Regions from separate parts of the Micromonospora sp. U56 genome, predicted to be linked through region 1. Evidence: predicted binding sites of a transcription regulator. Region 1 holds the regulator's gene; the other holds the start of a gene.
The links. The regulator HrcA, encoded in region 1, represses chaperone genes, less so after heat shock. The targets are predictions, from matches to a motif close to GGTTNGCACNCTCNNNNNGAGNGTGCNAACC.
Positions count from the first base shown of each region.

Region 2: the regulator HrcA is predicted to act here: its motif matches at 9,675-9,705, upstream of groL (chaperonin GroEL).

Region 1 is NZ_JAGPYL010000085.1:705-16,012, reverse strand. Features, by position in the region: gene KBX37_RS24290 (serine hydrolase) at 1-493, opposite strand, end outside; gene KBX37_RS24285 (histidine triad nucleotide-binding protein) at 490-849, opposite strand; gene KBX37_RS24280 (SDR family NAD(P)-dependent oxidoreductase) at 896-1,657, shown strand; gene KBX37_RS24275 (16S rRNA (uracil(1498)-N(3))-methyltransferase) at 1,819-2,553, opposite strand; gene dnaJ (molecular chaperone DnaJ) at 2,555-3,697, opposite strand; gene hrcA (heat-inducible transcriptional repressor HrcA) at 3,774-4,796, opposite strand; gene KBX37_RS24260 (DUF4870 domain-containing protein) at 5,031-5,666, shown strand; gene hemW (radical SAM family heme chaperone HemW) at 5,701-6,924, opposite strand; gene KBX37_RS24250 (enoyl-CoA hydratase-related protein) at 6,944-7,753, shown strand; gene KBX37_RS24245 (hypothetical protein) at 7,861-8,724, shown strand; gene KBX37_RS24240 (MOSC domain-containing protein) at 8,788-9,432, opposite strand; gene KBX37_RS24235 (carbohydrate ABC transporter permease) at 9,535-10,368, opposite strand; gene KBX37_RS24230 (carbohydrate ABC transporter permease) at 10,380-11,366, opposite strand; gene KBX37_RS24225 (sugar ABC transporter substrate-binding protein) at 11,363-12,652, opposite strand; gene KBX37_RS24220 (GlsB/YeaQ/YmgE family stress response membrane protein) at 12,849-13,136, opposite strand; gene KBX37_RS24215 (GlsB/YeaQ/YmgE family stress response membrane protein) at 13,353-13,640, opposite strand; gene lepA (translation elongation factor 4) at 13,936-15,308, opposite strand, start outside.
Region 2 is NZ_JAGPYL010000001.1:179,300-194,607, reverse strand. Features, by position in the region: gene KBX37_RS00955 (alpha/beta fold hydrolase) at 1-418, shown strand, start outside; gene KBX37_RS00950 (ABC transporter permease) at 418-1,326, shown strand; gene KBX37_RS00945 (DoxX family protein) at 1,449-1,898, shown strand; gene KBX37_RS00940 (hypothetical protein) at 1,952-2,578, opposite strand; SAM riboswitch class I at 2,654-2,786, shown strand; gene thrC (threonine synthase) at 2,797-4,086, shown strand; gene KBX37_RS00930 (GNAT family N-acetyltransferase) at 4,488-5,507, shown strand; gene paaN (phenylacetic acid degradation protein PaaN) at 5,575-7,248, shown strand; gene KBX37_RS00920 (GNAT family N-acetyltransferase) at 7,525-8,055, opposite strand; gene KBX37_RS00915 (cold-shock protein) at 8,277-8,480, shown strand; gene KBX37_RS00910 (hypothetical protein) at 8,584-9,627, shown strand; gene groL (chaperonin GroEL) at 9,903-11,525, shown strand; gene KBX37_RS00900 (hypothetical protein) at 11,588-11,830, opposite strand; gene KBX37_RS00895 (GNAT family N-acetyltransferase) at 11,981-12,901, opposite strand; gene KBX37_RS00890 (S8 family serine peptidase) at 12,948-15,308, opposite strand, start outside.

The DNA.
Region 1 (15,308 bases):
TGCCGCGCAGCTCGCCGACCAGCCGGCCGAGCAGCGCCATGCCCAGGTTGGAGTAGTGGTAGCGGCGACCGGTCGGCAGCACCCGCTCGGCCCGGGCCAGCTCGGCGACGAGTTCGTCCGCGCCGGGGGCGCGCAGCGTGTCCCAGACGTCACCGTACGGCTCGCGTTGCAGGCCGGCGGTGTGCGACAGCAGCCGGCGTACGGTCAGCTCGCCGTGCGCCGGCAGCGCCAGGTGACGGCCGATCGGGTCGTCCAGGTCGAGCAGGCCGTCGTCGCGGCACTGCATCACCAGCACCGAGGTGAAGGTCTTGGTCACCGAGCCGATCCGGAACCGGGTGCCCGGGCCGAGGTCGGCGTCGGTGCCGGTGCCGCCGACCTCGCAGGTCCACAGCGGCCGGTCGGCGCGGTGCAGGGCCGCCGCCAGGGCCGGCACCCGGGCCTGCGCCTGCACCCGGCGCACCATCCGGGCCAGCCGGTCGGGGCCAGCCGTCACGCGACGTTCCGGGCCAGCATCGGGCCGAGCGGCGCGCCGCCGAGCAGGTGCGCGTGCACGTGGAAGAGCTCTTGGCCGCCGTACGCGCCGGTGTTGAACATCAGCCGGAAGCCGTCCCCGAGCAGCCCCTCGTCCTCCGCCACCGCGGCCGCCGTGGCGAGCAGGTCGCCGGCGAGCTTCGGGTCGCCCTGTGCCAGCGTGGCGACGTCGGCGTAGTGCTCCTTCGGGATGACCAGCACGTGCACCGGCGCCTTCGGGTCGAGGTCGCGGAAGGCGAGGGTGGTGTCGGTTTCCCGGACGATGGTGGCCGGGATCTCCCCGGCGGCGATGCGGCAGAACAGGCAGTCGGATCCCATCGGGGCATGGTAAGGCGTGCCGAGCGGCTCGGGCATGATGTGCCGCGTGACTTCACGAGCGGTACTGGTGACGGGGGCGTCGCGCGGCATCGGCCGCGCGGTGGCGCGGGCGTTCGCGGCGGCCGGGGACCGGGTGGCGATCCACCACCGGGACTCGGCCGAGCTGGCCGAGGCGCTCCGCGCCGAGCTGCCCGGCGACGGCCACGTGGTGGTCCGCGCGGACCTCACCGACCCGGCGGCGGTACGGGCCATGGTGGACGACGCCGCCGCCCGGCTCGGGGGGCTCGACGTGCTGGTCAACAACGCCGGCGTGTACGGCGAGCGGGACGCCCCGCACCCGGTCTTCGGCGCCTCGTACGAGCAGTGGCAGCGGCAGTGGCGGCGGGTGCTGGAGACCAACCTGACCGGGGCGGGCAACGTCACCTGGTGCGCTGCCCAGCACATGCGGGAGCGCGGTGGCCGGGTGGTGAACGTGTCGTCGCGGGGCGCGTTCCGGGGCGAGCCGGACCAGCCCGCGTACGGCGCCAGCAAGGCCGGCCTGAACGCGCTCGGGCAGTCCCTCGCCGTCGCGCTCGCCCCGTACGGCATCGCGGTCGCCACGGTCGCCCCGGGCTTCGTGGCGACCGACATGACCACGGAGCACCTGACCGGCGAGCAGGGCGACGCGATCCGGGCGCAGAGCCCGTTCGGCCGGGTGGCCCGCCCCGAGGAGATCGCCGCCGCCGTGCACTGGCTGGCCAGCCCCGAGGCGCAGTGGGCCTCCGGCACCATCGTCGACCTCAACGGCGCCTCCTACCTGCGTACCTGACGCCGGCCGGCCCCCGCCACACCTCAGGATCCACGCAGTTTCACTGAATGAGTGCCTATCCGGCGCGGAATAGCCACTCATTCAGTGAAAGTGCCCGCGGCCGGGCCCGGCGCGGGGCGGCCCGGCGTGCGGCCCAGCCCGGGGCGGGGTGGGGTGGGGGTTTACCAGCGGGAGAGGCGGGTGGCGAGGACGCTCAGGGCGGCCACCCCGGCGGTGGAGGTGCGCAGCACCGACGGACCGAGCCGCACCGGGCGGGCGCCGGCGTCGGCGAAGGCGGTCAACTCGACCGGGGCGATGCCGCCCTCCGGGCCGACCACCAGCACGATCTCGCCGGTCTGCGGCAGCTCGGCGGTGCTCAGCCGCTCCTCGGCCTCCTCGTGCAGCACGAACGCGGCACCGGCGCCGGCGATCCGCCGCACCACGGTCCCGGTGGACTCGTCCGGAGCTCCGGCCACCACCGGCAGCCAGGGCCGGCGGGCCTGCTTGGCCGCCTCCCGGGCGGTCGCCACCCACTTGTCCCGGGCCCGTACGCCCCGGTCGCCGCGCCACTGGGTCACCGAGCGGGACGCCGCCCAGGGCACGATCTCGTCCACTCCGACCTCGGTCATCGCCTGCACGGCCAGTTCGCCCCGGTCTCCCTTGGCGATGCCCTGCACCACGACGATCCGGGGGACCGGCGCGTCGGCGTACCCCCGGGAGGTGACCCGCACGTCGAGGGTGCCCCGGCCGACGGCGGTGACCACGGCGGCGGCCGTGCCGCCCCGGCCGTCGGCCAGCAGCAGCTCCTCGCCGACGCGCAGCCGCTGCACGGTGGCCGCGTGGTGGCCCTCCGGGCCGTCCAGGGTCAGCGTGTCGCCGGTGGGCAGCGCCTCGACCAGGAACAGCGGCGCGGACACCTCAGGCGTGCCCGTTGAAGGCGTCGCGCATCCGGGAGAAGAAGCCGCCCTGCTTGGTCAGCTCGGCGACCTCCTCGCCCCGGGTCTTGGCGAAGTCGCGCAGCATCTTCTCCTGGTCGGCGTCGAGCTTCGTCGGCGTCCGCACGTCGAGGTGGACGTAGAGGTCGCCCCGGCCGGTGCCGCGCAGGTGCGGCACACCCCGGGCCCGCAGCCGCAGCGTGCTGCCCGGCTGGGTGCCGGCCTTGACGTCGACCGTCTCCTCGCTGTCCAGCGTCTTGATGGTCAGCCGGGTGCCGAGCGCGGCGGCGGTCATCGGCACGGTGACCCGGCAGTGCAGGTCGTCGCCCTTGCGGGAGTACACGTCGTGCGGCCGCTCGTGGATCTCCACGTAGAGGTCCCCGGCGGTGCCGCCGCCCGGGCCCACCTCACCCTGCTGGGCGAGCCGGATCCGCATGCCGTCCTCGACCCCGGCGGGGATCTTGACGGTCAGCGAGCGCCGGGTGCGCACCCGGCCGTCGCCGGCGCAGGTCGGGCAGGGATGCGGGATGGTGGTGCCGTACCCCTGGCAGACGGTGCAGGGGCGGGCGGAGACCACCTGGCCGAGGAAGGTGCGCTGCACCGACTGCACCTCGCCCCGGCCACCGCACGCCTCGCAGGTGGCCAGGTGGGTGCCGGCGGCGGTGCCGGCGCCGGCGCAGGTGGTACAGAGCACCGCGGTGTCGACCGTGATCGGCGCCTCGACGCCGAACGCGGTCTCGTGCAGGTCCAGCTCCAGCCGCAGGATCGCGTCGGCGCCCGGCCGGGTACGCGGTCGCGGCCCCCGGGCGCCACCCGCGGCGCCGCCGAAGAACGCGTCCATGATGTCCTGGAAGCCGACGAACGGGCCCGCGCCGCCGGGACCGCCCGGCCCCGCGCCGCCGCCACCCGGGGCGAGCGGGTCGCCACCCAGGTCGACGATCTGCCGTTTCCGGTCGTCCGAGAGGACCTCGTACGCGGCGTTGATGTCCTTGAACTTCTCCTGGGCCTCCGGGTCCGGATTGACGTCCGGGTGGAACTGCCGCGCCAGCTTGCGGTAGGCGCGCTTGATCTCGTCGTCGGAGGCTTCCCGGCTCACGCCGAGAATGCCGTAGTAGTCCCTGGCCACTGCGTTCGGTGTCCTCATGTTCGTCTCGCGTTGCGCCGGTCGTCGGCCGGGGCCGGGTGCCGGCCCCTGCCCTGGATCAGTTCTGGGCCAGCAGTTCGCCCACGTAGCGTGCCACGGCCCTCACCGTGGCGATGGTGCCGGGGTAGTCCATCCGGGTGGGGCCCAACACGCCCAGCCCGCCGAGCGCGGTCGCCCCCGGCCCGTAGCCGGTGCTGACCACGGAGGCGGCCCGCAGGTTGTCGATCTCGTTCTCGTCGCCGATCAGCACCCGGGTGGTGGTCGACTCGGCCTCGCCGATCAGCTTGAGCATCACCACCTCCTCCTCCAGCGCCTCCAGGATGGGCCGCAGCGAGCCCTGGAAGTCGAGCAGGCCGCCCCGGGTGAGGTTCGCGGTGCCGGCGAGCGCGATGCGCTCCTCGTGCCGTTCGACCAGGGTCTCCAGCAGCACCGTGGAGAGCGTGGTCATCGCCCCGCGCAGGTGCGGCGCGGACTCGTCGACCAGCGCCTGGACCAGCGGCGGGGTCTCCGACAGCCGGCTGCCCACCAGCTTCTCGTTGACCAGCCGGCGCAGGTCGGTGACGTGGTCGGCGGGGATCGGCGCGGGCAGCTCCACCAGCCGCTGCTCGACCCGGCCGGTGTCGGCGATCATGACCAGCATCAGCCGGGTGGTGGAGATCGGCACCAGCTCCAGGTGGCGCACCGAGGAGCGGGCCAGCGACGGGTACTGCACCACGGCGACCTGCCGGGTCAGCTGGGCCAGCAGCCGCACGGTGCGGTGCACCACGTCGTCCAGGTCGACGGCGCCGACCAGGAAGCGCTCGATCGCCCGGCGCTCGGCCGGGCTCAGCGGCTTGACCCGGGACAGCCGGTCGACGAAGAGGCGGTAGCCACGGTCGGTGGGCACCCGGCCGGCACTGGTGTGCGGCTGCCGGATGTAGCCCTCCTCCTCCAGCACGGCCATGTCGTTGCGCACCGTGGCCGGCGAGACGCCGAGCTGGTGCCGCTCGACCAGGGCCTTGCTGCCGACCGGCTCCTGGGTGGCGACGTAGTCCTCGACGATCGCGCGCAGCACGGCGAGCTTGCGGTCGTCGAGACCCATCTCCCCACCTCCTGACGCACGTCGGCCCGGAGCGGCTGAGGCGCCCCGGGCGAGCGCACTGGCACTCGACTGTAGCGAGTGCCAGTCTACGTCGGCGTCCCCGCTGACGCGATGATCAGCGACGGACCACGGGTGCGCCCCGCCACCCGGACGGAGCGCCAGGGCCGATCATCCGGACATCCGGGGCGGTGTCGCTCTGGTGAGGGCTTGCCGGCAACCCCTACCGTGACGTCCATGACTGAACCACCTCGCCCTCCCGGAGCGGGGGACCCCGGCGACCGCCCGGACCCGACCGCCCCGTCCGGCTCGTCGTACGAGCCGCCCACCGCACCACTGTCCGGGGCACCCGGGGCGGGCGGCTATCCCCCGCCCGGTGGCTATCCGCCACCCACCGGTGACCAACCGCCGGCGGGCGGCTACCCACCGCCGGGTGGTTACGCCGCGCCGGGCGTCGGCTATCCGACCGCCGGCGGCTACGGCGCTCCCGGCGGCGGCTACGGCGCCCCGGGCGGCGGCTACGCCACCGACGACGACAGGACCTGGTCGCTGATCGCGCACTTCGGCGGCCCGGTCGGCGTGATCGTCGGCGGCAGCCTGCTCGGCTGGGTGGCGCCGCTGATCGCGCTCTCCGCCAAGGGCCAGCAGTCCCCGACCGTGCGGGCGCACGCCACGGCCTCGCTGAACTTCCAGATCACCTGGGCGATCGCCAACGTCATCGGCTTCGTCCTGGCTATCGTCACCTGCGGGGTGCTCTTCTTCATCCCGATCCTGACCGCTCTGGTGCCGATCATCTTCGGCATCATCGGCGGGGTGAAGGCCACCGAGGGCGTCGTCTACCGCTACCCGGCGAGCTACGCCTTCAAGAAGTGACCGGTCCCGGCCGGCCCACCCGGGCCGGCCGGGATCAGGGCAGCAGGTCGCGGACCACGGCGTCGGCCAGCAGCCGACCGCGCAGGGTGAGCACCGCCCGCCCCGCCGCGTGCCCCGCGGGGTCCAGCAGGCCGTCGGCCAGCGCCCGCTCGGCACCCGCCCGACCCGCCGGGTCGAGGGCGTCCAGCGGCAGGCCGGAGGCGAGCCGCAGCCGGAGCATGACGTCCTCCATGTGCGCCTCGCCAGCGGTCAGCACCTCCCGGGCCAGGCCGGGTGACTCCCCGGCGGCCAGGCGCTTCGCGTACGCGGTGGGGTGCTTGACGTTCCACCAGCGCACCCCGCCGACGTGGCTGTGCGCCCCCGGGCCGAGGCCCCACCAGTCCGCGCCGGTCCAGTAGAGCAGGTTGTGCCGGCACCGGGCCGCCTCGGAGCGGGCCCAGTTGGAGACCTCGTACCAGGAGAAGCCGGCCGCGCCGAGGGCGGCCTCCGCCGCCAGGTACCGGTCCGCCGCCACGTCGTCCGACGGGTACGGCAGCTCGCCGCGCCGCATCCGGGCGGCGAGCCGGGTGCCGTCCTCCACGATCAGGGCGTACGCGCTGACGTGGTCCACCCCGGCGGCGACCACCTGCTCGAGGGAGGCGGCGAAGTCCGCCGCGCTCTCCCCCGGCGTGCCGTAGATCAGGTCCAGGTTGACGTGGTCGAACCCGGCGTCGCGGGCCTCCAGCGCGGCGGCGACCGCCCGGCCGGCGCTGTGCCGGCGATCGAGGATCGCCAGCACCCCGGGTGCGGCGGACTGCATGCCCAGGGAGATCCGGGTGTAGCCGGCCGCGCGCAGGGTGCGCAGCGACTCCGGCGTCACCGACTCCGGGTTGGCCTCGGTGGTCACCTCGGCGTCGGCGGCCAGCCCCCAGGTGCGGTCGATGCCGTCCAGGATGCGGGCCAGGTCGTCGGCGGGGAGCAGGGTCGGCGTGCCACCGCCGACGAAGACGGTGTCCACCCGGGGCGGCGGGGTGTCGCCGAGGACCCGGGCCGCCAGCGCCAGCTCGGCCAGCACGGTGTCGGCGTACGACTCCCGGTCGGCGCCGCCACCGAGTTCGGCCGAGGTGTAGGTGTTGAAGTCGCAGTAGCCGCAGCGGCTGGCACAGAACGGCACGTGGACGTACACGCCGAAGCCGCGCGCGCCGACCGCGTTCAGGGCGGTGGCGGGCAGCGACCCGTCGACGGGGACGGTCTCGCCTTCTGGAAGGACGCCGGGCATGGCCACTAGTGTGCCCGGCATGACCTCTCCCGACCGCCTCGTGCGGGTCACCACGGCCAGTGGGGTGACCACCCTCACCCTGGACAGCCCGCACAACCGCAACGCGCTCTCCACGCCACTGATGACCGAGCTGCTGGCCGGGATCGCCGCGGCGGTCGCCGACGCCGCCGTCCGGGTGATCGTGCTGGACCACACCGGGCCGGTCTTCTGCTCCGGCGCGGACCTGAAGCAGACGGCCGCCGCGTACGCCAGCGGGAGCGTGCCGGCCGGGATGCTCGGCGACGTGCTGGCGGCGGTCTGGGAGTGCCCGAAGCCGGTGCTGGCGAAGGTGGCCGGGCCGGCGCGGGCCGGCGGGCTGGGCCTGATCGCGGCGGCCGACCTGGCGGTCTGCGCCGAGGAGGCGACGTTCGCCTTCACCGAGGTGCGGATCGGGGTGATCCCGGCGGTCATCTCCGCCACGGTGCTGCCCCGGCTGCACCCGCGCGCGGCGGCCGAGCTGTACCTGACCGGGGACACCTTCGACGGCCGGCGGGCCGCCGAGATCGGCCTGGTGACCGCGGCGGTGCCGGCGGACGGGCTGGACGCGGCGGTGGAGCGCTACTGCGCCTCGCTGGTGCGCGGCGCGCCGGGGGCGCTGGCCGGGGCGAAGGGCCTGCTGCGCCGCCCGGCCCCCACCGACCTGCGCGGCGAGATCGCCGAGCTGTCCGCCCTCTCCACCGGCTACTTCCTCTCCGACGAGGGCCGCGAGGGCGTGCTCGCCTTCCGCGAGAAACGATTGGCTCGATGGGTGGCCGCTCTGGACGGTGGTCCGGCAGACGGGGCCCGGTAGCACCGGTTCGGGGTGCTTTCTTCCTTTGCTCCCGAAAACGTGAACCGGTCGGCCGACCCGGCTCGCCTTTTCGGGCACGTACGCTGGGGATGACCGTGAAACAGGAGGTGCGGGTGCGAAGTCGGGCAATTGTCGCAGTCGGTGTCGTCTTCGCGGTCGTCGCTCTCCTCGGGGTCTGGGTCGTCGTCCGTCAGCTCGGCGGCCAGCTCCGGCTCCCCGTGGCGAGCCGCAGCTGCACCGTCCAGGCCGACGGCACGGTGCTGCTCGACGCCGACCAGATGGCGAACGCGGCGACGATCGCGGCGATCGGCATCCAGCGGCAGATGCCCGAGCGGGCGGTGGTGGTCGCGCTGGCCACCGCGTACCAGGAGTCGGGCCTGCGCAACCTCTCCGGCGGCGACCGGGACTCGATCGGCCTGTTCCAGCAGCGGCCGAGCCAGGGCTGGGGCACCCCGCAGCAGATCCGCGACCAGCGGTACGCGGCCAACCGCTTCTACGCCGCGCTGAAGAAGGTGCGCGGCTGGGAGGAGATGCGGGTCACCGACGCGGCCCAGGCGGTCCAGCGGTCGGCCTTCCCGACGGCGTACCAGAAGTGGGCGGACGAGTCCGAGGTGCTGACCCGCGCCCTGCTCGGCGAGGCGACCGGCGCGGTGGCCTGCACGGTGAGCCGGACGCCGGTCATGCGGGGCGAGGCGGCCGCGGCGGCGCTGACCCGCGGCCTGACCCTGGACTGGGGGCTGCCGGGCACCGGCACGGCGGCCGCGCTGAGCGGGCTCACCGTGCCCGCCGCCGACCGTCGCGACGGCTGGCGGTACGCCCACTGGCTGGTGTCGCACGCGCCCGACCACGGGGTGAAGCGGGTCCGCTTCGCCGGCCTGGAGTGGACCGCCGAGGACGGCACCTGGGCCAAGATCTCCGACGGCCGCCCGGCCGACGGCCAGGTGCTGGCGGAGGTCTTCGCCGAGGGGTGACCCTGGTGCCTCGCGGCCGGGCCAGGACGCCGGCCTACCGGTGTCGCCCGGCCCGAGACCCGGTCAGGAGCGGCTGCCGGCCACCCGGCGACGGACCTTCTCCAGGACCGGCTCCGGCAGCTCGGCGGCGTCCAGCAGCCGGGGCAGCAGCTCCGGTTCGAGGTTCATCGCCCGGAACACCTCGCCGATGGTGACCCCGTGCGCGGGCCGGTCCACCACCTCGACCGGGTCGCCCGCGCCGATCTCGCCCTCGCGCAGCACCCGCAGGTACGCCCCGGGCGCCGCCCGCACCGTGAACCGCTTGATCAGGTCGGGTACGCCCCAGAACCCGGCGAAGGTGGTGCAGGGGGTGCGCGGCTTGGTCACCTGGAGCACGGCCGAGCCGATCGCCCACAGCTCGCCGATGACCGCCCCGGTCACGTCCACCGCCGAGGTGGTCAGGTTCTCGCCGAACCCGCCGGGCGGGACGGTGCGCCCCAGCTCCGCCGACCACCACTCGGCGTCCTCCCCCGCGTACGCGTAGACCGCCTGGTCGGGGCCGCCGTGGTGGGCCCGCTCGCCGATGAAGTCCCCGGCCACCCCGTCGGCGCGCAGCAGCACCGGACCGTCCACCGGTCGCTTGTCGATGCCGCTGCGGCCGCTCGGGTCGCCCGCCCACTCCGCCTCGGTCACCACGCCGAGGTTCACCGCCGCCAGCCTGCCCGTCATGGCGCAGAGCCTAGCCGTGGACGCCGGGTCCGGGGCACCCGCCGATCCGCCGTCAGGTCAGCCCTTGACGGCGCCGGCCGGGCCCTCGACAGGGCGCGGGGGTCAGCCCTTGACGGCGCCGGCGACCAGCCCGGAGACCATCCGGCGCTGCACCAGCAGGAAGAAGACGATCACCGGCAGGGTGAACAGCGTCGAGGCGGCCATCACGGACCCCCACGCGGTGTCGTCCCGGCCGAAGAAGAAGGTCATCGCCACCGGCAGGGTGTACTTGTCCTGGTCGTTGACGAAGGTCAACGCGAAGATCAGCTCGTTCCAGGCGGTGATGAAGGAGAAGATGCTGGTCGCGACCAGGCCCGGCGCCACCAGCGGGAAGAGGATCCGGCGGAAGGTCTGGGCCCGGCTGGCCCCGTCGATCGCCGCGGCCTCCTCCAGCTCCTTGGGCACCGCGGCCACGAAGCCGCGCAGCATCCAGACCGCGAACGGCAGCGAGAAGCCGAGGTAGGTCAGGATCAGGCTGGGCAGGGTGTTGTAGAGACCGAGCCGCTGGATCATCAGGAACAGCGGGATGACCAGCGCCTCCAGCGGGATCATCTGCACCACCAGCAGCATGATCAGGAAGCTGGTCCGGAGCGTGAAGCGGAACCGGGCCACCGCGGTGGCCGCGAGCAGCGCGACCAGGCCGCTGAGCAGCACCGTGCTCACCGCCACCAGAGCGCTGTTGAGGAAGAAGTCGGCGAACGTCACGCCCGGGATCAGGTTGCCGGTGAGGATCTCCCGGTAGTGCTCCAGGGTCGGTTCGGCCGGCACCGGCCGGGGCGTCGACGAGAAGATCTCCCGGTTGGGCTTCAGCGACGTGGCGACCATCCAGTAGACGGGGAAGGCGGCGAAGAGCGCCACCAGCAGACCCGCGCCGTTGAGGGCGACCCGCTTCACCATCGCGCCGCGCCTCACGCGTCCTCCTCCTGCTTGAGCACCATGCGGACGTAGAGACCGGTCACCACCAGCAGGATCAGGGTGAGGATGACCGCGATCGCGGAGCCCACGCCGTACTTGGGCGGCGGCGAGAAGGCCTCGGCGTACGAGTAGATGGAGAGCATGAACGTCGGCCGGTCCTGGGTGCCGCCGGCCAGCACGAACTGCTGGGTGAAGACCTTGAAGTCCCAGATGGTGCTGAGCACGATCAGGATCCCGAAAACCGGCCGCAGCAACGGGAAGGTGATCTTCCAGAACACCTTCCACGGCCCGGCCCCGTCGACCCGGGCCGCCTCGTGCAGCTCGCTCGGCACGCTCTTGAGCCCGGCGAGCACGCTCACCGCGATGAACGGGAACGAGTGCCAGACCACCACCAGGGTGAGGATGGCGAAGAAGAGCAGCGGGGAGTTGAACCAGCCGTACCCGGTCCAGTCGCTGCGGCCGAAGAGCGTGGTCGACAGCCCGTCGGGCAGCTTGTTGAACAGCCAGGTGACCAGCCCGCTGGTGTCGTCGAAGATCCACTTCCAGACGATGGTGCCGGTCAGCGCCGGGGTGGCCCAGGCGAGCATGACGCAGCTCGCCACGAAGGTGGCCATCCGCCGGCCGAGCCGGTTGAGCAGCAGCCCGACCAGGGTGCCGAGGACCATCGTCAGCACCACGTTCGCGGCGGCGAAGAGCACCGTGTTGCGCAGCACCGTACGGAAGAACGGGTCGCCCAGGATCTGGGTGTAGTTGCCCAGTCCCACCCACGGCCACTCGCGGTCGCCGCGCAGCTGCCGGACGCTGTCCAGCTTGTAGAACGACATCGCCACCACCTGGCCGAGCGGCCAGAGCAGCAGCACCCCGATGACCACCAGGCAGGGCAGCAGGAGCAGGTACGGCAGGCGGTCCACGCGGGGCCGCCGCCGTGCGGAGGTCTTCCGCCCGGCGGCAGTCCCGGTGTTCTTGGTCAGTAAGCTCACTTGGCGTTGAGAATGCTTTCCATCTCGGCGGCGGCGTCGGCGGTGGCCTGCTCGACCGTCTTCTGGCCCTTCATGACCGAGCTGTTCATCGCCTGGGTCACCGTCTTGGTGCGGCTGACCTCCACCCACTTCGGGGTCAGCGGGGTGACCTTCGTGTTCTGCATGGTGGTGGCGAACGCGGCCATGATCTTGTCGTTGGCGTACTCGCCGCCGCTGACCAGGTCGGAGTAGACCGGGAAGAAGTTCAGGCTGCTGGCGAAGGTCTTCGCGTTCTTCTTGTTCAGCAGGACGGTGAGGTAGTCCCACGCCAGGTCCTGCTTCTTGCTGTCCTTCCAGAGGGCGACGTCCGAGCCGCCGGCGAACGCCGGGGCCGGCTTGCCGTCCGGGCCGGGGATCGGGAAGGTGCCCCAGACCTTCTCGATGTCGGGGTTGTCCTTCTTGATGGCGCCGCCCTGCCAGCTACCGCCGAAGGCCATCGCCGCCTTGCCGGTGGCGAACTGGGTGCGGGCGTCGATCTCGTTCCAGCCGGCGGCGGCCGGCGGGGCGACCTTGTGCACGGTGACCAGGTCGGTCCAGAACTTGACCGCCTTCTGCGCCTCGGGGGTGGTGTAACCGGACTTCCAGGTGCCGCCCTGGTTGGTGGCGATCTCGCCGCCGGCGCCCCAGAGGAAAGAGTAGAAGGGCAGCTCGGAGTTGCCCGGCAGCGCGATGCCGTAGGTGCCCGGCTTCTTGGCCTGCACGGCCTTGGCGGTGGCGACCAGCTCGTCCCAGTTGGTCGGCGTCTTCACGCCGGCCTCGGCGAACCAGTCGGTGCGGTAGTAGACGCCGCGGACGCCGGCGTACCACGGGACGCCGTACTGCTTGCCGTCGAGCTGGGCGTTCTTCACCAGGTCGGGCAGGATGTCCTTGCTCTCCGCCCAGCCGGACATCTTCCCGGTGACGTCGGCGAGCGCCTCCTGGGCCGCCCAGCCCTGGGTCTCGGTGTTGCCCAGCTCGGTGACGTCCGGCCCCTCACCGCCGGCGAGCGCCGCCTGGAACTTCTTCGGCGCCTCCAGCCAGGGGATGTACTGGACGACCACGTCGGTGTCGGGGTGCTTCTGCCGGAACTCGGTCTCGACGCCGTCGAGGAACTTCGTCTGGGCGTCGCTGCCCTCGCCCATCATCCAGACCGTGAGCTTGCTCTTGTCGGCCGCTTCGTCGTCGCCGGAGCCCCCGCAACCGGCGAGCACCATCGCGGCCGAGGCCACGACGGCGGTGACCGGGGCCAGCCGCTTCCACCTGTTCACGCCACTTCTCCCTCGCGCCGTCTGGCAGTAACCTTCTCTGCCGCACCCTAGTAGGAAAAATTCCTTTACGACAGGGGCGGGTTGCGGGCGAGGCGACGGTACCGCAGCCGGCGGGTCGGGGAGCAGACCCGTTGCGGGTACGCGGACGGGCGCCCGACCTCAGGGTCGGGCGCCCGTCGAAGAGCGTTGTCGCTGCTTACCGGTGGGTGACGCTGCGGCGGCGACCCACGCCGGCCACCAGGGCCACGGCGATGGCGGCCAGCACGACCTGCACCAGCAGTTCCATCCAGTCGATGCCGGCGGTCTCGGTGGCGATGCCCATGGCCCGCGCCAGCACGGTGCCCAGCAGGGCGGCGCCGACACCGATCAGCATGTGCAGCCAGATCGGCATGTTCTGCCGGCCCGGCACGACCAGGCGGCCCAGCGCGCCGACGATGAGACCGACGACGATGGCGGTGATGATGCCCCAGACGGTGAGCTCCACGACCGTCCTCCTTCGGTAGGTATGACACACGATGTGTGATTCTTGGCGTGATCGATAGGTTCCCGACCCCGCGATTTCCCAAACCGACTCCGGGGACGATCTGGTCGAGACTCGCCCTGACCTGCGCTTTCGTCGCAGCCGTCGCTGGGAGCGGACGCGAGCGGGCGCCCGCCCCCGAGGGGTACGGGCGCCCGCTGAGCGTGCGTTGCGCTGGATCTACCGGTGGGTGACGCTGCGGCGACGACCCACGCCGGCCACCAGGGCCACGGCGATGGCGGCCAGCACGACCTGCACCAGCAGTTCCATCCAGTCGATGCCGGCGGTCTCCGTCGCGATGCCCATGGCGCGCGCCAGCACGGTGCCCAGCAGGGCCGCGCCGATACCGATCAGCATGTGCAGCCAGATCGGCATGTTCTGACGGCCCGGCACGACCAGGCGGCCAAGAGCGCCGACGATGAGACCAACAACGATCGCGGTGATGATGCCCCAAACGGTGAGCTCCACGGTCGCCCTCCTTCTCAAGATTGAGTCACACGGTGTGTGTGGTTCCTGTCGTGACCGCTAGATTCCCGACCGTCCGAAAATCCAAACCGACTCAGCGAAACGGCTGTCGCGCCCGGTCGATACGCAACCCCCGCGTCGATTGCCGCGCGGCACGGCAAACCCGCAGCTCAGGCCGCATGTGCCGACACCGGGCGGGGCCGCGGCGGCCACCGGAAATTTCCCGGATACGGCCCGGCGGCACGCACGCGAAACGGCCGGCACCCCCGCAGGAGGATGCCGGCCGTCAGCCGTCGCGCTACTTCTTGCCGGGTGCCTTGGCGTCGCCGGAGTCGGAGGAGAGGGCGGCGATGAAGGCCTCCTGGGGGACCTCCACCCGGCCGACCATCTTCATCCGCTTCTTGCCTTCCTTCTGCTTCTCCAGCAGCTTGCGCTTCCGGCTGATGTCACCGCCGTAGCACTTGGCGAGCACGTCCTTGCGGATCGCCCGGATGGTCTCCCGCGCGATCACCCGGCTACCGATGGCGGCCTGGATCGGCACCTCGAACTGCTGGCGCGGGATCAGGTTGCGCAGCTTGGCCGCGATGGTGACCCCGTAGTTGTACGCCTTGTCCTTGTGCACGATCGCGCTGAACGCGTCCACCGGCTCGCCGTGCAGCAGGATGTCGACCTTGACCAGATCGGACGCCTGCTCACCGGAGGGCTCGTAGTCCAACGAGGCGTAGCCCTTGGTGCGGCTCTTCAACTGGTCGAAGAAGTCGAAGATGATCTCCGCGAGGGGCAGCGTGTAGCGCAGCTCCACCCGGTCGGCGGAGAGGTAGTCCATGCCGAGCAGGCTGCCCCGGCGGCCCTGGCAGAGCTCCATCACCGCGCCCACGTAGTCGTTCGGGGTCAGCACGGTGGCGCGCACGACCGGCTCGTACACCTCGGCGATCTTGCCGGTGGGGTACTCGCTCGGGTTGGTCACCACGATCTCCTGGCCGTCCTCGGTGATGGCCCGGTAGACCACGTTCGGCGCGGTGGAGATCAGGTCGAGGTTGTACTCCCGCTCCAGCCGCTCCTGGATGATCTCCATGTGCAGCAGGCCGAGGAAGCCGCAACGGAAGCCGAAGCCGAGCGCCCCCGAGGTCTCCGGCTCGTAGTCGAGCGCGGCGTCGTTGAGCTTGAGCTTGTCGAGCGCCTCACGCAGGTTGGGGTAGTCCGAGCCGTCGATCGGGTAGAGGCCCGAGTAGACCATCGGCTTCGGGTCCTTGTAGCCACCCAGGGCCTCGGTCGCCGGCCGCGAGTTGATGGTGACCGTGTCACCGACCCGGGACTGCCGGACGTCCTTCACACCGGTGATCAGGTAACCCACCTCGCCGACGCCCAGGGCGTCGGCCTTCACCATCTCCGGCGAGATGACGCCGATCTCCAGCAGCTCGTGCACCGCCGCGGTGGACATCATCTTGATCCGGTCGCGGGCGCTGATCCGCCCGTCGATCACCCGAACGTAGGTGACCACGCCCCGGTAGACGTCGTACACCGAGTCGAAGATCATCGCCCGGGCGGGCGCCTCGGCGTTGCCGACCGGCGGCTTGAACTGCCGGACGATCTCGTCGAGCAGGTACGGCACGCCCTCGCCGGTCTTGCCGGAGACCTTGATGCAGTCCGCCGGGTCGCCACCGATCAGGT
Region 2 (15,308 bases), on a different contig from region 1:
CGCCGAGATGCGCCGGGTGCTCCAGCGGTACGCCACCGACGGCCGGGCGGTGCTGGTCTCCAGCCACCTGCTCGCCGAGGTGGAGCAGACCTGCACCCACGCGGTGGTGGTCAACAAGGGCCGGATCGTCGCCTCCGGTCCGGTCGAGGAGATCGTCGGCGATTCGCCGAGCGTGCTCTTCGACGTGACCGACCCGGCCGCCGCGCGGGTCGTGCTGGACCGCCTGAAGGGGGTCCGGGTGCTGCCCGACGGTGACGGCGGCCTGGTGGTCGACACCAACGGCACCGCACGCAGCGAGGTGGTGGCGGAGCTGGTCCGGGCCGGGATCGGGGTGGACCGGGTGGTGCCGCGGCGCCGCCTGGAGGACGCGTTCCTCGCCCTGGTGGGCGAGAACTCTCGGGGAAGCGGGGACCGGTGATGGCGGGCTCATCCATCGACACGGCGGGTCCGGCCGACGCCGGCCGGGTCGGACCGGGCGGGGCGGCCGCCGGCTACCGGCCGTCGGCGACCCTGCCGTTCGCGGCCGAGTTCCGCCGGCAGGCGTCGCGGCGGCGTACCCAGCTCGCGCTGGCGTTCATGGTGCTGCTGCCGCTGATCATCCTGATCGCCTTCCAGTTCGACTCCGGCGACGACGACGACAACGGGCGCAACGAGTTCGGCAGCCTGGTCGAGCTGGCCACCTCGGGCGGGCTCAACTTCACCCTCTTCTCGATCTTCGTCTCGGCGTCGTTCCTGCTGGTCGTGGTGGTGGCCCTGTTCTGCGGGGACACCGTGGCCAGCGAGGCGAGCTGGGGCAGCCTGCGCTACCTGCTGGCGGTGCCGGTGCCCCGGTCCCGGCTGCTCGCGGTGAAGCTGCTGGTCGCGCTCGCGTACTCGGCGCTGGCCCTGCTGCTGCTGGCCGGCACCGCCCTGCTCGCCGGCACCCTGCGGTACGGCTGGGAGCCGCTGCGCAGCCAGGTCGCGGCGGAACTGGCGCCGACCGACGGGCTGCTGCGGCTGCTGGCGGTGCTCGGCTACCTGGCGGTCGTCCTGCTGGTGGTGGCCGGGTTGGCCTTCCTGCTGTCGGTGACCACGGACGCCGCGCTCGGCGCGGTCGGTGGCGCGGTGCTGCTCTGGATCCTCTCCAGCATCCTGGACCAGATCACCGCCCTCGGCGGGCTGCGCAACTTCCTGCCGACGCACTACAGCACCGCCTGGCTCGGCCTGCTCTCCACTCCGGTGCAGACCGACGACGTGGTGCGGGGTGCGATCTCGGCGGTGAGCTACGCGACGCTCTTCTGGGGGCTGGCCTTCTGGCGGTTCACCCGAAAGGATGTCACGAGCTGACGGCGGGGGCGATCTGAGCGTTACCTCCCACGGACGACGCGTTCGTTAACAGAAAATTCATAAGGTCGGATATTTCCTGGCTGATCCTGGGTGCACCGTTCCACTCACCCGGAGGTAGCGAGATGAATCTCGACCGGTTCAACGGACCCGCCCTGTCCCTCTTCCGCATGGTCATCGGCCTGCTGTTCCTCTGCCACGGCCTGTCGTCGCTCTTCGGCGTGCTCGGTGGCGCCCGCGGCACAGGCGAGTCGCTGCCCGTGGGGCAGTGGCCGGGTTGGTGGGCGGCGTTGATCCAGGCGGTGTGCGGTGCGCTGGTGCTGGTCGGGCTCCTCACCCGGCCCGCCGCGCTGCTCGCCTCCGGCTCGATGGCGTACGCCTACTTCGTGGTGCATCAGCCGGACGGGCTGTTGCCGATACACAACAACGGCGAGCTAGCCGCCCTGTTCTGCTGGGCGTTCGCCCTGGTGGTCGTGCTCGGGCCGGGCAGTTGGGCGCTCGACCGCCTGATCGGTCGACGCCGCGCCGGCGTGGCCACCCCCGCGCCGGCGGGCCGGAACTCCGTACCCGCCTGACCCGCCGGCCGCCCGCCGCCGGAGCCGTTCCGCGCGGCTCCGGCCGCAGGCGGTCAGGGCGAGTACGGCGCGTCGGTGTGGCCCACCTCGGCCAACGTCGTGCCCGAGAGCTGGTACGTCGACGTGCGCCTGATGTCCAGCTCGGCCATGCTCCTGCCGTCGCTGCGGGTCCGCCAGACGACGGTGGCCTGCTGCCCGGCCACCTTGACCGACAGGACCGGGGTGCGGTCGCCGAGATCGGCCAGCGCCCGGAAGGCCGGCTTGCCACCGCTGTTGCGCCAGACGAGCACGGTGAAGAAGGTGCCGCTGCCCCCGCCGTTCAACGCGACCACGCCGACCGCGTCGGCCGCCCCGTCCCCGTCGAGGTCGCCGATCCCGCACGGCTTCTGCAACAGCACGGTCGCGCCGTCCTCGCCGGACCACCGGCCCTCGGTCAGCGGCAGGTGGTCCGGGTAGCCGTTGTAGGGCACCTTGGCGCTGCCGACGTGCGCACCGGCGAGCTGCTTGCAGGTCAGCGCCGGGGCGGCGGGCGGCTTCGGCTTCGCCGTCAGGGTCTCCGCCGGAGCGGGCGCGGCCGGCGCCGCCGTGGTCGGCGTGGCGCTGGGGGCGATGGCGGCCGGAGCCGCGGCGGTGGACGCGTCCACCGACGGGGTGACGGTGGTGGACCCCCCGCCACCCACGGCCTCAGCTCACAGCGTGGGAACCGGGGTCGGGTTCGGGCCGCGGAACTCCTAGACTCGGTGGCACAACTGCATACCTCATCCAGAGGGGCTGAGGGATACGGCCCGACGACGCCCCGGCAACCACCCGCACGCTCGATGACGAGCAGGCGCGGGCAGGTGCCAATTCCGTCCCCGCCGCAGGGTGCGATGCGGGGAAAGATGAGAGGACTCTCGACATGACGTCGACGCTTCCCGCCGCCCCCGGCATCGACACCACCGCCAGCCCGGCCCGCGCCCTGGTCTGCCGCGCCTGTTCCGCGCGCTACCCGCTCGCCGCCCAGCACGCCTGCTACGAGTGTTTCGGGCCGCTGGAGGTCGACTACGACACCGCCGCCCTGGCCGCCGTCACCCGGGAGCGGATCGAGGCCGGCCCGCAGAACATCTGGCGGTACGCCGCACTGCTCCCCGCCGGCCAGGACCCGGCCACCCGGGTGACGCTCGACCCGGGGCTGACCCCGCTGGTCGCCGCCCCGCACCTGGCCGCCGAGCTGGGCATCACCGCGCCGCTCTGGGTCAAGGACGACAGCGCCAACCCGACCCACTCGTTCAAGGACCGGGTGGTCTCGGTGGCGCTGACCGCCGCCCGGGCGCTCGGCTTCACCCGGTTCGCCTGCGCCTCCACCGGCAACCTGGCCAACTCGGTGGCCGCCCACGCGGCCCGGGCCGGCGTGCCCTCGGTGGTCTTCATCCCCGGTGACCTGGAGCAGGGCAAGGTGGTCACCACCGCCGTCTACGGCGGCGAGCTGGTCGCCATCGACGGGTCGTACGACGACGTGAACCGGCTCTGCGGCGAGCTGGTGGAGACCGACGAGTTCGAGGACACCGCGTTCGTCAACGTCAACGTCCGCCCGTACTACGCGGAGGGTTCCAAGACCCTCGGCTACGAGGTGGCCGAGCAGCTCGGCTGGCGGATCCCCGCCCAGGTGGTCATCCCGATGGCCAGCGGCGAGCTGCTCACCAAGATCGACAAGGCGTTCTCCGAGCTGGTCGAGATCGGCCTGGTCGAGGCGCCGGCCGGTGGCTGGAAGGTCTTCGGCGCCCAGTCCGCCGGCTGCAACCCGATCGCGGTCGCGCTGCACGGCGACAGCGACACCATCGTCCCGGTCAAGCCGACCGGCATCGCCAAGTCGCTCAACATCGGCGACCCGGCCGCCGGCCTCTACGCCCTGGAGGCCGTGCGCCGCACCGGCGGCTGGATGGAGTACGTGGACGACGAGGAGATCCGGGCCGGCATCCGGCTGCTCGCCCGGACCACCGGGGTGTTCGCCGAGACGGCCGGCGGGGTGACGGTGGCGGTGCTGCGCAAGCTGGTCGAGTCCGGCCGGCTCGACCCGACCGCGGAGACCGTCGTGTTCAACACCGGCGAGGGCCTGAAGACCATCGACGCGGTCGCCGGCCAGGTCGGCCCGACCCACCGGATCAAGCCCTCGCTGCGCGCCGCCCGCGACGCCGGCCTCCTCGCCTGACGCCCGCTTGATCGACCCCCGTCTGCGGCGTGTCGCGCCCTCCTGCCGCCGGGACACCGCGACCCGCCGCAAACGGGGGCAATGGTGGGCACCGGCGTAGCCGGAGCGGGGCGGGGGCCGGCCGGGCGGGGGATGGGCGGATCGCCCGGACGGGGGATCGGGTCGATCCGCCGGGTAACTGGCTTTTCGCTGTGAGTGTGGAAAACCCGCCGACAAGGACTTGACGACAGGAACCGGACGGCGCAAGATGCTCCGTGCGGGAGGGCGATCCGCCGGAGACTTTGAGTTCTTACGACCCAACGCCGGAGGCGTTGTGTGGACGTCCCTCCCGACCAACGTCCGAACGGGCCAGCGAGAAAATCGCTGGCCCGTTCGCTTTGCGGTGCCGCAGGCTCACCGGCATGGGCATCTCCATCACGCCGCTGGAGCCGAACGACCAGACCGCCGTCGACGCGGCGTACCGGATCGGGGCGGCGGTCACCGACGCGGACGCGCCGGACCTCCCGCCCTACTGCCGGCGGCGCTTCGAGGCGCTGGTCCGGTACCCGATGCCGGGCCTCGTCGTGCACTGGGCGCTGGCCCGGCTCGACGGGGTCCCGGCCGGCTGGCTCCGCCTCGAGCTTCCGCAACTGGACAACACCGACAACGCCGTCGCCGAGCTGATGGTGCATCCGGCGTACCGGCGGCACGGCGTCGGCCGGGCCCTGCACGAGCACGGGGTGCGGCTGCTGCGCGACGCGGGGCGCAAGCGGGTGGCGGGGGCGGTCGCCTCGGCTCTGCCCGGCGGCCCGGCGCGCGACCCCGCCGGAGCGGCCTTCGCCGCCGTGGTCGGCGCCCGTCCCGCGCTGGCGGCGGTACGCCGCCGGCTGGACACCACCGCGCTCGACCGGGCCGCCTTGGACACCCTGCTGGCCGGTGCCCGGAGCGCGGCCGCCGGGTACCGCGCGGTCCGCTGGCACCAGTCCACCCCCGAGGAGTACGTCGACGACGTCGCCTACCTGGAGGGCCGGCTGATGACCGACGCGCCCCTGGGCGACCTGGAGTGGGAGCAGGAGCGGGTCGACGCGGACCGGATCCGGGGCGTCGAGCGGGCGCTCGACCTCCGGGGCAGCCGCCGCTACCACGTCGCGGCGGTCGACGAGCGCTCCGGCCGGCTGGTCGCCTGGAGCATGCTCAGCCTCGGCGCCAGCGCGGACTGGCACGCCTGGCAGCAGATCACCATCGTCGACCCGGCCCACCGCGGCCACCGGCTCGGTCTGCTCACCAAGATCGAGAACCTCGGGCACGCCCTGGCGTACGAGCCGGCGCTGCGCGCGATCGACACCTTCAACGCGGCGGAGAACGAGCACATGATCCGGATCAACGAGCAGCTCGGCTTCCGGCCGGTCGACGCCTCGACGGAGTGGCAGCTGGCGCTCTGACGGGTGACGATCCCACTTGTGACACTGCTCTACTGATCTGGGGCCTACCTGTTGCATGATGGCGGGCATGACGGAGACCCCGCACCCCCTGTACGACAGGCACGCCGACACCCTGAACCGTGCGCTGACCGCCATCACGGAGCGGGGATACTGGTCCGCCTATCCCGAGTCACCCAGCCCCCGGGTGTACGGCGAGACCGCCGCCGCCGACGGCAAGGCCGCCTTCGAGGCGTACCTGAACGGCGACTTCCCCCTCGACCAGCCCGGCTCGGGCGACCGGGTCGCCACCGAGACCAGCCCCTTCGGGCTGGAGCTGAACGTGCGCTACCCGCACGCCGGCGCCGACGAGCTGGTCGCCGCCGCCTCGGCCGCCCTGCCGGCCTGGCGCGACGCCGGCCCGCAGACCCGGGTGGGCGTCTGCCTGGAGATCCTCGACCGGCTGCACAAGCACATCTTCGAGCTCGCCAACGCGGTGCAGTTCACCAGCGGCCAGGCGTTCGTGATGGCCTTCCAGGCCGGCGGCGCGCATGCGCTGGACCGCGCGCTGGAGGCGCTCGCCTACGCGTACGCCGAGATGACCCGGCACCCGGGGACGGCCGGCTGGGAGAAGGCGGCCGGCAAGGGCGACCCGCTGCGGATGACCAAGACGTTCCACGTGGTGCCCCGGGGCGTGGCGCTGGTGATCGGCTGCAACACCTTCCCCACCTGGAACTCGTACCCGGGTCTCTTCGCCTCGCTGGTCACCGGCAACCCGGTGGTCGTCAAGCCGCACCCGCGCGCGGTGCTGCCGCTGGCCATCACCGTCCGGTACGCCCGCGAGGTGCTGGCCGAGGCCGGGTTCGACCCCAACCTGGTGCTGCTCGCCCCCGAGGGGCCGGGCGAGAAGCTCGCCTCCACCCTGGCGCTGCACCCCGCCGTGAAGATCGTCGACTTCACCGGCTCCACCGAGTACGGCGACTGGCTGGAGGCGAACGCCCGGCAGGCGGCCGTCTACACCGAGAAGGCCGGCCTGAACACGGTGGTGGTCGACTCCACCGACGACTTCGCCGGGTTGTGCCGCAACCTCGGCTTCACGCTGACCCTGTACAGCGGCCAGATGTGCACCACCTCGCAGAACATCCTCATCCCGGCCGGCGGCATCGAGACCGACCAGGGGCACAAGAGCTTCGACGAGGTGGCCGCCGGCATCGCCGGCGCGGTCGGCAAGCTCACCGCCGACCCGGCGCGCGGGGTCGAGCTGACCGGCGCCATCGTCAACGACGGGGTGCTGGAGCGGCTCGACGAGGTGACCAAGGTCGGCGAGCCGGTGCTGGAGTCGCGTACCGTCGAGCACCCGGCGCTGCCCGGCGCGGTGGTGCGGACGCCGGCCATCGTGAAGCTGGCCGCCGACGACACCGCGACCTACGGCCGGGAGTGGTTCGGGCCGATCTCCTTCGTCATCGCCACCGATTCCACCGCGCACAGCCTGGAGATCATGCGCGCGACGGTGGGGGAGAAGGGCGCGCTGACCGCCGCCGTCTACTCCACCGACGAGGCCGTGCTGGACGCGACCGAGGCCGCCGCGGTCGACGTCGGTGTGCACCTGTCCTGCAACCTGACTGGCGGGGTCTTCGTGAACCAGTCGGCCGCGTTCTCGGACTTCCACGGCAGCGGCGCCAACCCGGCCGCGAACGCCGCGCTGACCGACGGCGCGTACGTGGCGAACCGGTTCCGGATCGTGCAGAGCCGGCGGCACGTGTAGGCCTTCGCCTCGGGGCTAAGCCTTCGCCCCGGGTCCAGGTCGGGGTTTCCGGGGGAGCCCGCCCGCTCCAGGCGGTCAGGCTTGATCCTTCCGCGGGCGGGCTCCCCCGGAAACCCGTGCGGCGTGCGCTTCGGGCGTCGCTGCCGGGACCGGGGGTGTGGATCATCGGGGTGCTGCCCTGCTTTGTGTCCTTTGTCCCTGGGGCGGGCCGGGCACTGCCTCCAGCGGGTGTGGCTCGTTGGGGTGCTGCCCTGCGTGAGGGCCCTGTTTTCGGGGTCAGGCGGGGCGGCGCATCTGGAGTTCGCGCATGGCGGGGACGGTGGGGTGCGGCACGCGTACGCCGGTGTCGGTGAAGCCCAGCCGCTGGTAGGCGCGGTAGGCGCGGTCGTTGCCGACCACCACCTCCAGCAGGAGTTCCGGGCGGCCGGCGGCGCGGGACCAGGCGGCCACCCCGTCGATCAGGTCGGCGAGCAGGCCGCTGCCCCGCCAGGTGGGGGTCACGTAGACGGCGTAGACGACGGTCAGGCCCGGCTCGTCGGGGGAGGCGGTGCCGCCGGCGTGGCCGACCAGCCGGCCGCCGGGGTCGGCGACGAACTGCGCGGTGTGGTCGCCCCGGGAGACGTACGCGATCCGGGCCGCGTAGTCGGCGTGCGGGCGGGCGGCAGCCTGGGCGACGGTCTCCAGGAACGCCAGCGGCGCGTCCGCGAGCATCTCCAGCCGCAGCGCCCGCATCCGGGCGGCGTCCTCGGGGCGTACCCGGCGGACGGTGGCTCTCCGGGCTTCCGGCGGGGCCGGGGCAGGTGTCATGTCCGCATGCATACCGCAGCGACCACCGCCGATGGGCGGACGGTCGGCGGAGCCCTGGAATATGCCCGATTCGTGGTCGTGCGCGGCCGTCACGCCTCGTGTAGCGTGCGATTTCGGTCACCGATTCAGCGGCCCTCACCGATCGCCGAAGCGGTGGTCCTCCGGTGCCGGTCCGCCGGCCCCGGGGTCGTGGAACGCCGCGCAGAGTGAGGAAGTGCACCGTGGCACAGGGCACCGTGAAGTGGTTCAACGCCGAGAAGGGCTACGGCTTCATCGCCGTCGACGGCGGCCAGGACGTCTTCGTCCACTTCTCCGCCATCGAGATGGACGGCTACAAGGCGCTGGACGACGGGCAGCGGGTGGAGTTCGACATCGCCCAGGGCCAGAAGGGCCCGCAGGCCGAGCGGGTGCGCGTCATCGCCTGAGTCGCGTCCGGTTCCGCTCGTCGGCCGGCCCCCCACGGGGCAGCGGCGCGGGCGGGCACCAGGGAAGATCGTGGGCCGATCCAGCCGTCGCTGAGGAGTGCTCATGTCGGACCAGTCCCCGTCGGGTCCGCCCGGACCCGATCCCGTGGACCCGCCCGCGCCGGGCGGCCCGGTCGGGCCCGCCGGCCCGTACCAGGGTTGGGTCTTCCCGCCCACCGGCGGCTACCCGCCCGGCGCCGACCCGTACGCCGGCTTCCCGCCGGGCTACCCGCCGTACGCCGGCCACCTCCCGTACGGCTGGCCGGCCGCCGGCGGCTGGGACCCGGCCGACCCGCTGGTGAACCCGCCGTACGCCGGCGTCGACGGCTGGTTCACCCGGTGTGCCGGCGCGCTGCGCCGGGGTTGGCGCACGCTGCTGCCGCTCATGCTGCTCACCCAGGCGCTTCCCGCCGCGGTGGTCTCGATCATCACCCTCGGGTTGGAGCCGTCCTCGCGGTTGCCGGCCGACGGTTCGCTGCCCCCGGGTTACCTGGGTGACTTCCTGACCTTCGGGGGCGCCACGCTGGTCGCCGCCCTGCTGCTCTACCTGCTGCAGAGCGTGGGCTGGGCGGCCGGCACCTGGGTGGTCACCCGGCAGGCGGCCGGCGAGCCGGCCGACCTCGGCGGCGCGCTGCGCTACGGCCTGCGCCGGGCACCCGGGCTGTACGGCTGGACCCTGCTGGTCGGCGTGATCGTCACGGCCGGTATCTGCTTCTGCGTGCTGCCCGGCGTCTACCTCGCGTTCGCCCTCGCCCTGGCCGGGCCGGTCTACCTCTTCGAGCGGCAGAACCCGATCGGCCGCTCGTTCCGCTTCTTCCACGACCGGCTCGGCATGGTGCTGGGCCGGGTCGGGCTGGTGGCGGTGGCGGTCGTCCTCGGCGGCGTGCTGGGCGCGGTGCTGGAGGCCGTCGGCACGGCGCCGCTGGGCACCGACCCGTTCGCGGCGCCGGCCACCGCGGTGGGCGCCGTCGCGGTGGTCGCGCTGGTCGCGGTGCTGGTCGTCCCGGTCTACCTGGTCCAGCTGGTCGGGCTGGTCGTGGCGTACGCCGAGCAGCGGGCCCACGAGGGGCCGGTGAATGCCGCGCGACTGGCGGCGGAACTCGGCTGACCGGCCCGATCGTGCTTGCACTCGGCAGGGGAGAGTGCTAAACAAGTCATTGGCACTCGCATACCGTGAGTGCCAATGGTCGGGACGGTGGGGCCAAGGTTCCAGCGGCGTTGGAGACGCCGATGGGGCACACGGCCGGTCGTCGCGGGCTATCCGGCCCGGCCGAAGGACGTCGTCGTCGCCAGGTGGCGACGTCCCAAGGTGCGTACACCAGGCGGCCCATCCGGGGCACAAATACTCGGGTGGCCCGTGAGTGTCCAGGAGGACAACGCCGTATGGCCAAGATGATCGCGTTCGACGAAGAGGCGCGCCGCGGCCTCGAGCGGGGCATGAACCAGCTCGCCGACGCCGTGAAGGTGACGCTCGGCCCCAAGGGCCGCAACGTCGTGCTCGAGAAGAAGTGGGGTGCCCCCACCATCACCAACGATGGTGTGAGCATCGCCAAGGAGATCGAGCTCGAGGACCCGTACGAGAAGATCGGCGCCGAGCTGGTCAAGGAGGTCGCCAAGAAGACCGACGACGTCGCCGGTGACGGCACGACGACGGCGACCGTCCTGGCCCAGGCCCTGGTCCGCGAGGGCCTGCGCAACGTGGCCGCCGGCGCCAACCCGATCGCCCTGAAGCGGGGCATCGAGGCCGCCGTGGCCAGCGTCTCGGAGGAGCTGCTCAAGCTCGCCAAGGACGTCGAGACCAAGGAGCAGATCGCCTCCACCGCCTCCATCTCCGCCGGTGACAACACCGTCGGCGAGATCATCGCCGAGGCGATGGACAAGGTCGGCAAGGAAGGCGTCATCACCGTCGAGGAGAGCAACACCTTCGGCCTGGAGCTCGAGCTCACCGAGGGCATGCGCTTCGACAAGGGGTACATCTCCGCGTACTTCATGACCGACCCGGAGCGTATGGAGGCCGTCTTCGACGACCCCTACCTCCTGATCGTCAACAGCAAGATCTCGTCGGTCAAGGACCTGCTCCCGATCCTGGAGAAGGTCATGCAGTCGGGCAAGCCGCTGCTGATCATCTCCGAGGACATCGAGGGCGAGGCCCTGGCGACCCTGGTCGTCAACAAGGTCCGGGGCACCTTCAAGTCGGTCGCCGTCAAGGCGCCGGGCTTCGGTGACCGCCGCAAGGCCATGCTGGCCGACATCGCCATCCTCACCGGTGGCCAGGTCATCAGCGAGGAGGTCGGCCTCAAGCTGGACGCCGTCGGCCTCGACATGCTGGGCCGCGCCCGCAAGGTCGTGGTGACCAAGGACGAGACCACCATCGTCGACGGTGCCGGCGACGCCGAGCAGATCCAGGGCCGGGTCAACCAGATCCGGGCCGAGATCGACCGGAGCGACTCCGACTACGACCGGGAGAAGCTGCAGGAGCGCCTGGCCAAGCTGGCCGGCGGTGTTGCGGTGATCAAGGTCGGCGCGGCCACCGAGGTCGAGCTCAAGGAGCGCAAGCACCGCATCGAGGACGCCGTCCGCAACGCGAAGGCCGCTGTCGAGGAGGGCATCGTCCCGGGTGGTGGCGTCGCGCTGGTGCAGGCCGGCAAGACCGCCTTCGACAAGCTGGACCTGGCCGGCGACGAGGCGACCGGCGCGCAGATCGTCAAGATCGCGCTCGACGCCCCGCTGCGGCAGATCGCCGTCAACGCCGGCCTCGAGGGTGGCGTGGTCGTCGAGCACGTCCGCAACCTCGAGCCGGGTCACGGCCTCAACGCCGCCAACGGTGAGTACGTCGACCTGCTGGCCGCGGGCATCATCGACCCGGCCAAGGTGACCCGCTCGGCGCTGCAGAACGCCGCGTCGATCGCGGCGCTCTTCCTCACCACCGAGGCCGTCGTGGCGGACAAGCCGGAGAAGACCCCGGCCGCCCCGGCTGGTCCGGGTGGCGGGGACATGGACTTCTGAGTCCAGCTCCACCAACGCCGAAAGGGGCGGGCCGCGCGAGCGGTCCGCCCCTTTCCGTCTCCTCAGGGCAGGCTGCGCTGGTTACGCCGCTTCTGCGCCCGGTCGTAGGGCGGGCGGATGGCGACCGGCTCGTCCACCACGGTCACCAGCTCCTCGGCCTCCGGCTCGTCGACGCCGGTCATCTCGGCGAGCTGCTCCGCGTCGCCGTAGTCCCGCCGGTCGAACGGCACCGCGATGGGCGGGTCGCCGACCGGAGCCCAGGTGCGGGGCACCGGATCGTCGGTCTGTTCGTCGTCCGTGGTCATGGGTCGCCTCCTCTACCGAAACGGTAGGGGGCGGCCATCGCACATGCGGGCGAATGGCATTATCAGGGTCTATATCCCATTCGCCCGTTTATCGATATCTCGCGGTCTTTCCCGGGGCCGCGCGCCGCGTCCGTCCGGGCGTCCGGGCGGTCAGAGCGGGCGGCGGTACAGGAAGAAGACCCGCTCGATCCGGGCGCCCGCGCTGCCGGAGTAGAACGGCACCGGGCCCACCCAGCCGATCTGCGCCGCGCCGATCCCGGCCTCGTGCTGGTCGCGCAGGCAGCGGCGCAGCAGCACCCCGCCGATGCCCGAGCCCGCCGCCGCCGGCGCGGTGCCCATCGGCCCGAACCAGCTCGGCCGCGACGAGCCCCAGGCCGCGAAGCCGAGGATCTCGCCGTCCCGCTCCGCGAGGTGGCAGCCTGCGTCGGCACGGCCGACCGAGCCGGCCAGCTCGCCGTCCCAGGCGCCGCCGAAGGTGGAGCGGGCGAACGCGGCCAGCGCCGGCAGGTCCGCGGGCTCCGCCCGGCGTACCGACACGCCCTGGCCGGCCAGCCGCGCCTCCGCCGGCTCCGTCGTGCGCAGCGCCGGCGACCCGTCGTACGACAGGTCGGCGGTCATGTTCCAGGCCGTACGGTCCTGCCGGTAGCCGAGCGCCAGCGCCAGGCAGACCGCCGGGGTGTACCGCACGTCAATGCCCGGCCAGGCGTAGTACGGCGGGTTCCCGGCCAGCAGCAGCTCGGCCGCGCCGAGGTCGGCGAGCCGCCGTTCCGCCTCGGCCACCAGCGCCCGGCCGACCCCCCGGCGCCGCCGCTGCGGCGCGACGGCCAGCAGGTCCACGTGCCCGAGGCGCTCCTCGGCCGCCGAGACCGATCCGATCAGCACCCCGATGAGTTCGTCCCCCGCGTACGCCCCGACCGCCAGCACCGTCCGGTCGGCCGCGGCCCGGGGCCAGAGGGCGGTGACCACGGACTCCGCCTCGGCGGCGTCCTCGGGCAGGTCGAGCGCGCGTCCGCAGAGCGCGACGACGGCGGGGACCCGGTCGGCGGGCAGGTCGGCGAGGGTGAACTCCATGGTGGCCGACCCTAGATCAACCACCACGGGTGGGCGCAAGGCCCGATCAGCCGGCCCGGGCCGCCCGCACCGCCGCGTACGCGTCGACGAGGCCCGCGCCGGTGATGTTCGCGTCCCCGCCGCAGGCGTCCTGCGGCGCGCGGGAGCGGTAGCTCGGCTGCGCGGGCTTCGCCGTCTCCCGCAGGATCCGGCGGGTGCGCTCCAGGTCGCCGACGAGCGCCGGGTTCGCCGACCACATCAGCGCCACCACGCCCGCCACCTGCGGGGTCGCCATCGAGGTGCCGTCCAGGGTGGCGTAGCCGCCGCCCGGCATCGCGGAGAGCACGCCCGCGCCCGGGGCGAGCACGTCCGGCTTGGCAGCGCCGCCCGGGGCCGGTCCGCGACTGGAGAAGAGGGTCACCCGACGGTTCCGGTCCACCGCGCCCACGGTCAACACGTCCGGGTACGGCGCGGGCGGGTCGGCGATCGAGCCGCAGTACGGGCCGGTGTTGCCGGCCGCCGCGACCACCAGGATGCCGGCGGCGGCCAGCGCGTCGGCGGCGGGCCGGAGCGCCCGCGGGTCGCAGCCCTCGATCGGCGGGCAGCCCCAGGAGTTGGTCAGCACGTCGGGGGCGCGCGCCGGACGGCCGTCGGTGAACGGGTCCCCGCCGGACGGGAAGGGGGCCAGCATGAACTGGAGGCAGTCCAGGTAGTGCGCGGGGCTGCCGAGGTTGCGGTCGAGGTTGACGCAGCCCACCCAGCGCGCGCCCGGGGCCACCCCGATGCCGTCCCGACCCACCGCGCTGCCCACCGTGTGGGTGCCGTGCCCGCCCGCGTCGTTCGGGGAGCGGGTGCGGTCCCACGGGTCGTACCAGGAGTCGTCGCCGCCCCGGAAGCCGTCGGCCAGCGCCGGGTGGCGGCCGTCCACGCCCGAGTCGGAGCTACCGACCACCACGCCCGAACCGGTCACCCCCAGCTCCGACCAGACCCGGTCGGCGCCGAGCAGCCGGATGTTCCAGGCGGGGCCGGCCGGCGCCGGCGCGTCGCCGGAGCTGGTCGGGGCGGGGGCGGGCAGCGGCCGTACCCGCTGGCTGAGCAGCACGCGGGAGACCTCGGGACGGCCCGACAGCCAGGCCCGCACCGCCGGACCGCCGTCGATCTCGATCGCGTTGACCAGGTAGTACGGCCTCGGGCTCAGGCGCAGCCGGGACAGCTCCCGGCGCAGGTCGCCCTGGGTCCGCTCGGCGGTGGCGACCAGCCGGCGGTACACCTCGGCGGCGCGCGCGTCCCGACCGGCCCGGCCCGGCGTACCGGCCGGGATGCCGGTCAGGTCGGCCTGCTCGCGCAGCACCACCAGCAGCCGCTCGCCGTGCAGCCCGGGCTGCCCGGGGACCACGGCGACCACCCCGACCGCCACCAGCAGCACGCCGGCGGCCAGCACGGCCACCCGCCGGCTGGGCGTGACCGCCCGGGGGCGGGCCAGCAGGACGCCGTACCCGACGGCGAGCAGGACCGCGACGGCGAGCCCGGCGACCGCGGCGGCGGCCACCCAGAACGGCACGTCGCGGGTGGTGGCCAGGAGGACCGAGACCTCCTCCGGGTCGGCCAGGGCGAGCGGGCCGAACAGCGCCAGGCCGACCAGCCAGCGGACCGGTGCCACGGCCCGGATGCCGGCCCGGCGGGTGGCCGCGTACAGGGCGGCCAGCGTGAAGGCGACCGGCGGCACGGCGAGCAGGGCGGGCAGTTGGGCCCCGGACTGCCCGGTGCCGGCGGCCAGCAGCAGCAGGGTGACCCCGCCGACCAGCCCGCCGAGGAACACCAGCCGGGCGGGCCGGGGTGGCTCGCCGCCCCCGAGCCGGCACCAGAACCGCCCGTCGAGCAGCACCCCGGCCAGCGCGCCGAGCGCCGCCGCGGCCAGTGCGGCGAGCACGGTCTCCAGCAGTCCGCCCAGCGCGCCGAGCCAGACCCAGGGGAGCAGCAGGGCGAGCCCGGCGGCCACCGCGAGCAGGGTGACCGGATCGGGCCGTCGGCCGCCTGCCCCGCCGGTGGCGCTCGCTCGCCGCCCGGTGTGACCCGCGCCGTCCGGTGCATCGGGAGTGGTCGCCGGCCCGGGCTCGCCGTCCGGTGCATCGGGGGTGGTCGCCGGCTCCGGCTCGCCCGCTGGCGCAGCGGGGCTGGTCGGCCCGGCCTCGCCCGCCGATCCGTCGGGCAGGGCGCGGCGTCGGGCCGGCAGCCGGCCGGCGACCAGGGCCAGCCCGGCGGCGGTGGCGGCCAGCGCCGCCAGGTAGACCTCGTGGTGCACCGGCGGGAGGGCACGCAGCGCCCCGAGCGCGCCGAGCGCCAGCGCTCCGGCCAGCCAGGCCCGGCCGGTGCCCCGCAGCGCCGGGGACCGGGGGAGCAGCGCCAGCAGCAGGGCCGGCAGGCCGAC